DNA from 3 places in the Paenibacillus sp. J5 genome. Region 2 is predicted to be linked to each of the others. Evidence: predicted binding sites of a transcription regulator. Region 2 holds the regulator's gene; each other region holds the start of a gene.
The links. The regulator Rex, encoded in region 2, represses fermentation and respiration genes when NADH is low (regulators of the CRP and FNR family bind a similar motif). The targets are predictions, from matches to a motif close to TTGTGAAATATTTCACAA.
Positions count from the first base shown of each region.

Region 1: the regulator Rex is predicted to act here: its motif matches at 1,676-1,693, upstream of ACY1JZ_RS02460 (formate/nitrite transporter family protein).
Region 3: the regulator Rex is predicted to act here: its motif matches at 2,452-2,469, upstream of ACY1JZ_RS06065 (DUF1641 domain-containing protein).

Region 1 is NZ_JBUEDD010000001.1:610,004-613,650, reverse strand. Features, by position in the region: gene ACY1JZ_RS02470 (hypothetical protein) at 1-152, shown strand, start outside; gene ACY1JZ_RS02465 (methyl-accepting chemotaxis protein) at 237-1,517, opposite strand; gene ACY1JZ_RS02460 (formate/nitrite transporter family protein) at 1,836-2,618, shown strand; gene ACY1JZ_RS02455 (L-lactate dehydrogenase) at 2,632-3,546, shown strand; gene ACY1JZ_RS02450 (response regulator transcription factor) at 3,647-3,647, opposite strand, start outside.
Region 2 is NZ_JBUEDD010000012.1:106,405-110,051, forward strand. Features, by position in the region: gene dinG (ATP-dependent DNA helicase DinG) at 1-1,139, shown strand, start outside; gene ACY1JZ_RS20925 (redox-sensing transcriptional repressor Rex) at 1,136-1,777, shown strand; gene ACY1JZ_RS20930 (amidohydrolase) at 1,774-3,078, shown strand; gene ACY1JZ_RS20935 (cell wall elongation regulator TseB-like domain-containing protein) at 3,078-3,608, shown strand.
Region 3 is NZ_JBUEDD010000003.1:176,116-179,762, forward strand. Features, by position in the region: gene ACY1JZ_RS06050 (LacI family DNA-binding transcriptional regulator) at 1-67, shown strand, start outside; gene ACY1JZ_RS06055 (GNAT family N-acetyltransferase) at 142-573, shown strand; gene ACY1JZ_RS06060 (NAD(P)/FAD-dependent oxidoreductase) at 709-1,887, opposite strand; gene ACY1JZ_RS06065 (DUF1641 domain-containing protein) at 1,925-2,362, opposite strand; gene ACY1JZ_RS06070 (hypothetical protein) at 2,823-3,647, shown strand, end outside.

The DNA of each region.
Region 1 (3,647 bases), on a different contig from region 2:
GCGCCTGGCTGAGCAAGCTGGGGGATGATTCCGTTCCCGATGAAGCGGCAGAAGCACTGTACAAGCGATGGTTGGGGGTAGCCCCGCTTAGTCTGCGGCGAATTGCCGATCATATTCGTGCGAACTCCTCTATATATGCAGAGTTTGCCTAGAGTGTTTATTTAAACTCCGGCAGGGGCAAAAGACGCCCCATGCGGCTTGTAGTCTGAAGCTCGCATGGGGCTACGTATCGTTACTTATTCAAAGCGGAATTTGCCGATGCGATTCTGCAGCGCAGCAGTCATGTTGTGCAGCTCCTGGGAGGCGGCGGCAACCTCCTGCACCATGCCGTTCTGCTCCTGTACGGAAGAGGCGATGCTGCTGAGCTTGGCAGCGTTATCACCCGCAGCATCGGATACCTGCTCCGCACCGGCTAATATGGCCTTCATCTTGTCCGATTGCTCCTCGATCAGGGCAGCTACATTATCTACAGCTTCGACGGTGCGCTGCACGGAATCCGCGATCGCCTGCAACTGACCAATGCCAGTGCGCGTCTTCTCCGCTTCAAGCTCTGTCGTCTCGGCCTGCTGCTCCATACGGTGAACAGCAACAGAGAGATCCTTCTGAATCTCATCGATCAGGCTGCCAATGTTCTGTACCTCTGTCGTACTATGATTCGCCAGCTTGCGAATTTCGATCGCAACAACTTGAAAGCCCTGTCCATGCTCGCCCGCATGTGCGGCCTCGATCGAGGCGTTCAACGCGAGCAGATGCGTGCGGGCGGATATATCCTCGACTACATCGATGATTTCTCCGATCTTGTCCGCATGCTCCTCCAGCTTCTTCACAATTCGGGTCGTCTCAGCGCCTTCCTTGCTCAGCCGATCCATGGTTTCAGATACGGATTGTATCACTTCACTACTGCTGCTCATCGATTCCAGCATGACGCTGGCATCCGATTGGGCTGAGACTGTGCGAGTGCGGGCTTCAGCGGACAGGCTGGCAATCTCCTCTATCGTCTTGTACATCGACAGCGACAGCTCAGCCTGAATGTCTGTATTGCGCGAGATGGCGTCGACACGTTCTGTAATCTGGGTCAGCAGGCTGGCTGCTTGTTCTGCGGCATGACTCAGCATGCCGACCTCACCGGTAGCATGGGAGGAATGACTATTAATGTCCCGCACGATGCTGCGCAGGCTTGTCAGCATTTCATTGAAGGAGGACGATAACTGCATCAGCTCATCTCGTGATTGCGGGATGTCGACATCTGCTGTCAGATTGCCTTGCGCGGCGATCTCGGCGGCATGTCGAAGCGCATTCAAAGGTTTGACGAGCATTCTGGCAGTCAGCCAACCGAGCAGCCCGGTCCAGAACACGCCGGCGGCAAAGGTCAGCAGGGTGAATAGCCAAGAGTTCATGTCGGGCGCAATGTAGTCTTTGAGGAAATAAATAAAAAATGCGCTCGTTCCGTAGGTAATCGTGGCGACCAGTGCGATGCCTGCCACAATCTTTCTTACCAGACTAAAGGTCACGCTCATTGTTATAAGGCCCCCAAATCAGTTATTGGCTATCGGTTAGCCAGTGGTGTATGTGCCACTTCTACTATTGTACACAACAATAGGGATGAATGCCCATATTTATCTGTCAATTCTCCTAAATTATCTCAGGTATTTATATCACATGCGCTGTGGAAGCACTGTGAAAATAATCACATCAAATGTTGCAAAAACTATGGTAATATAAGTTCAACAGAAGATAGCGCTATGTGGTCTGGGTTGACCAGGCAGCATGAAATATAGGTTGGCGCCATCATCAGCAAGGAGCCGCATGCTCGAATTGCATAAGGGGTTGATTGTATGGAGACAGAACCATTGCGCCAAGTCGAGAAGCTAGCGCTGAAGAAGCTGAAGATTTTTAAGCAGAGCCGGCTCCGCTATCTGTCGCGGTCGATGCTGGCGAGCATGTTTATCGGTTTTGGCGTGATTGTTGCGTTCAAGACGGGGAACTATTTCTATATGGAGCACTCCCCCTTCACCTATCCGATGGCGGCGCTGACCTTCGGGGCAGCGATTATCCTCATATCGTATGGGGGCGGGGATTTATTTACAGGCAATACGTTCTACTACAGCTTTGCCGCGCTGCGCAAGAAGATGCGTTGGCCGGATGTGCTCAAGCTGTGGGCTACCAGCTATACGGGGAATATATTGGGCGCAGCCGTGTTTGCCCTGCTGATTCTGACGACGGGGCTGTTCAATGAAAGCTCGGTTAACGGATTTTTGCTCAGCGTGGTGGAGAAGAAGCTGCATGCGCCTACGATGGAGCTGTTCTTCCGCGCGATCCTCTGTAATTGGCTCGTCTGTCTCGCCTTCTTCATACCGATGTCCTTCAAGGAGGACGGGGCGAAGATGTTCGCGATGATGCTGTTTGTGTTCTGCTTCTTCATCTCCGGCTATGAACACAGCATCGCCAATATGTGTACCTTTGCCATAGCGCTAGTGCTGAACCATCCGGGTACGATTACATGGGGCGGAGTCATACATAATCTGGTTCCTGTAACGATAGGCAATATTATTGGCGGCAGTGTGCTGATGTCGGTTATGTATCATTATGTTAATAAACCATTCTATGAGGAGCAATAGGAGGATTTCCACGATGAAAAAATCGAGAATTGTTATTATAGGAGCCGGAGCTGTCGGCTCGACAACGGCCTTCACATTGCTGCTGCGCAACCGTGCAGATGAGCTGGTTCTGATCGACGCCGATTCGGACAAGGCTGCGGGCGATGCGCTCGACATGAACCACGGCCTGCCGTTTATCGGCGGCGGCAAAGTATGGGCGGGCACCTATTCGGATTGCCGTGATGCGGACATTATCGTCATTACGGCGGGAGCGGCTCAGCGCAAGGGAGAAACGCGGATCGAGCTGCTCAAGCGCAATGCGTCGATTCTGGAGAGCATCATCTCTCAGGTGCAGGTGCATGCGACCAATGCGATCCTGCTCCTCGCCTCCAATCCGGTGGATATTATGAGCTATCTGACGTTCAAGCGCATCGGCTGGCCAGTGAATCGGGTTATCGGCTCGGGCACGCTGCTGGACAGCGGCCGATTCCGCTATCTGATTGGCGAGAAGCTGAGAATCGACCCGCGCAGTGTGCATGCGCACATCGTCGGCGAGCACGGGGATTCGGAGCTGCCGCTGTGGAGTCTGGCGAATGTCGCTGGCACGGAGCTGAAGCTGAATGCGACGGAGAAGGAAGAAATCTACACCAACACTCGTGACGCGGCCTACCAGATCATTCAAGCGAAGGGCGCCACCTATTACGCCATCGCGCTGGCGCTTGATCGGATCTGTACGGCGATTCTGCGCGATGAGGGCGCTGTGCTGAATGTATCGACGCTGCTGACCGATTATCACGGCATCTCGGACGTGTACCTGGGCGTGCCATGCATCGTTGACCGTCAAGGCGTGCGCGAGGTGCTGGATCTGCCGATCTCCGAGGAGGAGAGAGAGCTGCTGCACAAATCGGCTAACAAGCTGAAGGAGCTGAACAGCTCACTGGGGCTGTAGGCGGCCAAGGTTAACTATATAAGAAGACGACTTGTCCATGCTAGGCTGGGCAAGTCGTTTTTTCGTATATGAGCATATTCACCCAATAAGCCGTTGGAGGC
Region 2 (3,647 bases):
CGCCTGCCTGGGACGAAATTACGATGCTGGAGAACAATCTGCACACCCAGCTTAGCCGCATGACGAAGACGCTGGACAAGCTGCTGTCGGACATTAAGGATCGCATTGAGGAGCATGCTGTGCAGGCGCTCGTCACGGATCTGAATGGCATAGTGAAGGACGTGAACCGGCTGAAGGATGATCTGCGCATCTTCGTGAAGATGGAGGATAGCAACATCGTCCACTGGATTGAGGCTTCGCCCCAATACCGGGCCAAATCCGTGCAGTTGTTCGCCGTGCCGGCAGATGTAAGCGGGCAACTGAAGAAGCATTTTTTTGATACGAAAAAAAGCATCACGCTCACCTCTGCCACCCTATCGATTCAGAAGTCGTTTCAGTATGCGAGCGAGCAGCTTGGTCTAAGCTGGCATGAGAAGGAGGGCAAGCTGAAGACCGTCCAGTTGCCGTCGCCGTTCAATTACCGCGATCAGGCATTGGTCATTATTCCGCGCGATTTCCCGAGTGTCAAGGGCCCTGCCGGCGATCCGCAGTTCATCGCCCGCCTGACCGAATCTCTGGCCGCAGCAGCGCGCGAGACCGGGGGGAAGATGCTCGTGCTGTTCACCTCCTACAAGATGCTGCGTCTGGTGTATGATCCGCTCAAGGAGGAGCTGTCCTCCTCAGGCATTCAAGTGCTGGGGCAAGGCATTGACAGCGGCAATCGCAGCAAGCTGACACGGCGCTTTCAGCAGAATCAGGCATCCGTGCTGCTCGGCACAAGCAGCTTCTGGGAGGGAGTAGATATTCCCGGTGATGCGCTGACGGCGCTGGCCATCGTGCGTCTGCCCTTTCAGCCGCCCAATCATCCGCTCGTCGAGGCCAAGTCGGAGCTGCTGGTGCAGCAGAAGCAGAATCCATTCATGAAGCTGTCCATTCCGCAAGCGGTCATTCGCTTCAAGCAAGGCTTCGGACGACTTGTGCGGAGCAGTCGCGATCGCGGGGTGGTGCTCTTGTATGATACGCGGGTGTTGGAGACGTACTATGGAAAATATTTCTTGTATTCTCTCCCTGGCCCCAAGATTGAGCATATGCATGTGGACAAGATCGTTCCTCGAATGAGACAATGGCTTGCCGATGAAGCAAAGGAGGAAGAAGGGTGAAGCAGCCCAAAATATCTGAAGCGGTCGTTCGCCGTCTTCCCATTTATCTTCAATTTTTGAATGAGTTGAACAAGCGCGAGGTGCAGACCGTCTCTTCTCAGGATCTGGGACAGAGGCTGGATCTGAACCCCGCGCAGATCCGCAAGGATCTGGCTTACTTCGGTGAATTTGGCCGCAAGGGCATCGGTTATGATGTCAATTATCTGATTGAGAAGATTCGGCAGATTCTCAAGCTGAACCAGACGCTTCACGTGGCATTGGTTGGAGCGGGTAATCTGGGACATGCGCTATGCAATTATAATATGTATATTAAGGACAATATGAAGATTACAGCCGTCTTTGATGCCGTTCCCGCCAAGGTCGGTACACGTATTAATAGCTTGACGGTTCAGCCGATGGAGCTATTGAAGGAGACGATTGCAAGCAACAACATTCGGATCGGCATTATTACGGTACCTGCGGCCGAAGCGCAAAATGTGGCAGACCAGTTGGTTGAAGCAGGCGTCGAGGGGATACTGAACTTTGCCCCGATTATTCTGAAGGTGCCGGAGAGCGTCCGCATCCATCATGCCGATTTTACGCGCGAGCTGCTGAGTCTGGCCTATTATCTGGAGAATGAAGGAGAGTCATCATTATGAGCCGCCTGTGGATTGAGAACGGTATATTTGTCACGATGAATGAGGATCAGCCTGTAGTGAGCGGGCATATGGTTATCGAGGACGACAGGATTGTGTATATTGGCGAGGCGGCCCCGGAGTTAGCGCTGACCGAAGGCGCGCGTGTGGTCAAGGGAGCTGGCAAGCTGTACATGCCCGGCTTGATTAATACGCATGGACATGCGGCGATGTCGCTGCTGCGGGGCTATTCGGATGACAAGACGCTGCAGTCATGGCTGCAGGATTATATGTGGCCGATGGAAGGCAAATACGTCGATGAAGATACGCGCGTAGGTACATCGCTGGCTGTGCTGGAGATGCTCAAGAGCGGTACGACGACCTTTGTCGATATGTATGACCGGATGGACATCGTGGCGCAGGTGGTCGAGCAATCAGGGATGCGCGGCTGGTTGACACGCGGCGCGATCGGACTATGCTCCGAGGAGGAGCAGCGCGCCAAGCTGGCGGAGGCAGTGGAGTTCGCCAAGAGCTGGAATGGCCGCGCTGACGGGCGGATTCGCACGATGATGTCGCCGCATGCGCCGTATACATGCCCTCCGGCCTTCATCGAGCAATTCGTACAGGCGGCGCATGATCTCGACCTGCCGATGCATACGCATATGTCGGAGACGCTGGCCGAGGTCGAGCAAAATGTGCGAGATTATGGCTGCCGCCCTGTTGAGCACCTGCAGAAGCTGGGCGTATTCTCCCGTCCTTCGTTCATTGCCCATGGCGTTCATCTGACAGATGAGGAAATCGAAGTACTGGCAGCCCATAAGGTTGGCGTATCGCACAACCCGGCCAGCAATCTCAAGCTGGCAAGCGGTGTGGCGCGGGTGCCCGAGCTGCTGAAGGCTGGCGTGACTGTATCACTGGGCACTGATAGCGCTGCTAGCAACAACAACCTCGACCTGTTCGATGAGATCAGGCTGGCTGCGCTTATTCATAAAGGTACGAGCGGCGATCCTACAGCGGTGCCTGCGCTCACGGCGTTGCAGTTGGGAACCGTATACGGGGCGCAGACGCTCTGGCAGGAGCAGGAGCTCGGCCGCTTGCGCGCTGGCATGAAGGCGGACTTTATAGCGCTGAATATAGATCAGCCACATTTCTTCCCTCGTACAGACTATATCTCCCATCTGGTCTATGCTGCTTCGGGCCGCGACGTGGTGGATGTATGGGTGGACGGGCGCCAGGTGGTGGAGAACGGGCATTGTGTGCATCTGGATGAGGAACGCATCCTGCATGAAGCACAGGCTCGCTTCGAGGCGCTGGAGCGTCGATAATGCGTGCACGCTCCAAATCCAGGCTGATGACGCCTGGTCGCTGGGTGCTGGCTATCGTATCCGCTCTGCTGCTACTGTTCCTGCTGTTTAATCTATATTACCGTTCCACCCAACAGGACATCTGGCAGGAGGAGAACGCCGCCAAACGGATTGCTATCGAGCAAGCAGGCTTGACGGAGGTGGATAAGGCGACCAAGCATGTGTGGGATCAAATCTCGTGGGTCATCCAGGGTAAGGATAGCCAGGGGCGGGAGCAGATGGTCTGGGTCGTCGGGGATCAGGCAACGATCGAGCCGGTTGAAGCTGGTATCACGAAGGAGAAGATTGAGGCTAAGGTGCTGAAGGATAAGCCGGATGCGCGTATAATCCGTATTATACCTGGTTTGCTGAACGGCGAGCGAATCTGGGAGGTATTTTATAGCCGTGAGGAGAGCGTGCGTAAATATTATTATGAATTTTACCGCTTTAGTGACGGATCGTTTATTACGATATATAATTTGCCCTCCAAGTTTTCGGATGGGGCGGATTAGATTAGACCAAGGTGAGTGACGATGTCCCTTGAGCGGGCT
Region 3 (3,647 bases), on a different contig from region 2:
CGAGGGCGAGGAGGAGCTGAACAATACGGTGGTTGGTGTGGAGCTGATCACTGGAGATACAACATAGTGCCTCGGCTCAAGGCCGAGATGTACTCTAATCTGATTCAGAAGGGACAGGGGAACGACATGAAGGTAAACGATATGAAGGTAATAGACATTACAACCGAGCAACAGTTTGCTGAGGCTTCTAGAATAAGGAAGCTGGTATTTGTAGAGGAGCAGGGCGTACCGGAGGAAAATGAGTTCGACGAGTATGATGTGGACCCGGCGACGACCCATATCCTTGCGCTGCATGAGGGTCAGCCTGCGGGCACGGCTCGTCTGCGCGTGGTGGACGATGCAGCCAAGCTGGAGCGCATCTGTGTGCTTGCTGCGTACCGCAAGTATGGAGTAGGCCGTGTCCTGATGGCGAAGCTGGAGGAGCTGGCTAGAGACGCAGGACACAGGAAGCTGAAGCTGAACGCTCAGGTGCATGCGGAGCCGTTCTATGAGAAGCTGGGGTTCCGTACCGTATCCGACGTCTTCTTGGAGGAGAATATTCCTCATGTGACGATGGTCAAGCAGTTGCCATAGGCACTCAGCCATAGGCAGCGGCCCATGGCTGAGTGCCTTGGGGCCGCATAAGAGGCAGAGCCAGGCCGTCCAACAAAGACAGCCTTCCAAACCACGCAGTCGTGGTCTGGAAGGCTGTTGACGTATCTATGGCTATTAATAGACGAGCGAGAACAGGCCGTTAATATGCGTGAGGTAGCGCACGTTGCTCGCTTCCTTCATCAGTGTAGCCGGTGTTCCCTTCAGCTTCAGTTGGTTGCCGCCGATCGTGCCGATGGCATCCTTGCGGCCAAGGCTCGCAAGTGTTCCGGAGAAGATCGGATCGAAGGCCTTCTGCGGCAGACCCTTGTAGGTTGCGAACAGGTTATAGCCGACTGCTTCACCCATCTGCCACGCCACTTGTGCGCTTGGCGGATATGGACGTCCCTCTGGTCCGAATACAACCGCGCTGTCGCCTGCCAGATAGACCTCAGGATGGGAGGTGGATTGCAGGAACTCATTGACCGTTGCCCGTCCACGGTTCACTTCAACGCCCGATTCAGCCACGAGCGGATTGCCTGTAACGCCGCCAGTCCATACGAGTGTATTCGTCTCGATGGAGGAGCCGTCCTTGAGCAGCACCTTGCTGCCTTGAACTTCAGTTACAGCGATTCCGATCAGGAACTTCACGCCACGCTTCTCCAGGCTTTCCTTCGCACGCTCGACCAGGTCAGGGGCGAAGCCAGCGAGAATGGAAGGCGCTGCTTCAACACAGTACAGGCTGATCTCATTGAAATCCACGCCTTTTTCCGCGCATACCTTAGGCAGCTTGTCAACCAGCTCGCCGATCAGCTCGATGCCGGACAGACCGCCGCCACCGATAACGATGTTAGCGTCGGCAGGGTTCTTGGAGGCTGCATAGGCATCGATTCGAGCCTCGACATGAGCGCGGACACGATTCGCGTCCTCGACCGACTTCAGGGTCAGGCTATACTCCTGCAGGCCAGGGATGCCGAAGAATGCGGTCTCGCTGCCAAGGGCGATAACCAGATTGTCATAGGACGTTGTGCTGCCGCCAGCCAGACGAACCTGCTTGCTCTTCAGATCGATGCTCTGAACCGTATCAATGACCAGGTTGATGGACTTGCCTTTCAGCAGCTTGTTCAGCGGCAGGGCGACATTGCGCTCATCCAGTCCGCCTACAGCCAGACGGTGCAGCTCGGTCACGATCTGGTGGGAAGGAATTTTATTGATGACGGTAATCTGTGCTTCCTGCTCCGAGAGATGCTTACGGGCAGTCAGCGCAGTCAGGAGCCCGCCGTAGCCCCCGCCTAAAATTACGATATGCTTCGACATACTTATCCTCCGTTCAAGTGTTGGTTCAATATTCCGATTAACGTTGTTGCTGACGCTCGCCCAGTACAGCCAGGAACGCCTGTGCATAGCGCAACGTATTTTGGACATTCGGGTCCTTCAGCATTTTGAGCAGTCCGAACAGGCCAACAGTTGTTTGCTCTGCCTGTGCACGGTCGCCTGCTTCAACAGCAACAGCCGCGATGCCCTTGGCTTTGTCCGCGATCGGCTGTACAAACTCGCCCAATCCATTCTTGAAGTCACCGATCAGCACCTTGTCTGTAGCTACTGTCTGGGCAATGTCATAAGCTTTGGTCATGATGGTGACCATCTCTGCGAGCTTAGGCAGATGCTCTACCAGCTCTGTAAGGGACTTCTGAACCTCTGGCTTCATCAACTGGTCCAGTACGTCCAGCTCCGTGCGAGCGGCGCCTGCAGAAGCTTCATTTACCGGTTGTTGCGTTAACGTTTCCGACATAAAAAAACAGCCTCCCATGCTTGAATGAACCATCCTCATTCTGTTATCGGTGCGAGCGAACTGGCGCTTGCACGTCATTTCACCATGAATTGTGATAAATTTCACAATAGGGATAGAATTAGAATGGCTTGATCACATTTATGTTCATTTTATTCCTATTTCGTCTGAACTGCAAACATAATTTTAAAATTGGACAAAATTTAATAAAATATGCGTTATTTCGCATGATTTTTTGAAAAGATTGCTGTCGTATTTTGATAGGTAAGCCTGTATACATGAAATCGCTAATAGCCGATGTGTACTTTTGAGCGAATGATGATTTGTTTCCCGTTAGGACATCGGCGTATATAATTATATATCTCATGTAACATTATGGACATTCATCCCGTTAATATAGAGAATATGGATAAGCTGGAAACAAAGTCCGAACAGTATGTGGAATTGGGGAGGTTCAAGCCTAATGACAATGAAATCCGTACCCGAGAGAAACAGAGGTCAGCAACGGCCTGAAAGATCGGCTCTGCTCGCTGTCCTGGCGACGGTCCTGCTTCTGCTGGCTGGCTGCACGAACGCGAACGGCGTGGCAGAAACGTTGAACGTGGAGCCGACGCCGCCCGATCCGCAGGCGCCGAAGGAGCCGCAGATCGAAGCGATTGAGGTGATGCTGGACATGCCTAGCGCGTCGTGGCAATTCACTTTATCCGATCCGCAGAAGCTCGCAGTCGTTATCGCGGGGATACACGAGGCGCCAGCCGTTCAGGAGGGGGCGCATGGGCTGTTAACCGATGAGGCGGGTATGGGTACGGACTACCGGCTGCGTATCCTGTCGGCAGGGGAGTCTCAGTATTATAGGCTCAGCGATCTGCGCTCAACCGCTCGAATCGATGCCGCGGCGCTGCTGCAGGAGATAGAGGAAGCTGGCGAAGCGAAGGCCACTCCAGCGCTGGCGCTGCCGACGGCTTGGCTGGATGTATTGCTGGGGGGGAGTGGAGATGAGGCGCTGCTCCGGGTCGAGCCCCATCTGGATGAGCAGGGCGTCAGCGTCTATGCGAATCGGCCACTGCAGGTGGATTCGGTGGCTGCCGCTGTGAAGCGCTCGCTCGGGCAGACCGCCTGGCTCGGCCATATGCAGCCAGAGTATGAGCTGGCCTGGACAGATCCGCAGCGTGTCCTCATTCGGTTCGCCGAGCCGCCTGCACAGCCAGTGCTGCTGCACTTCGGGGGCCTGCTTACAGCAGAGGGAGAACGGTTCGCTAACGCGAATCAACTCCCTGCTGTCGAGGCT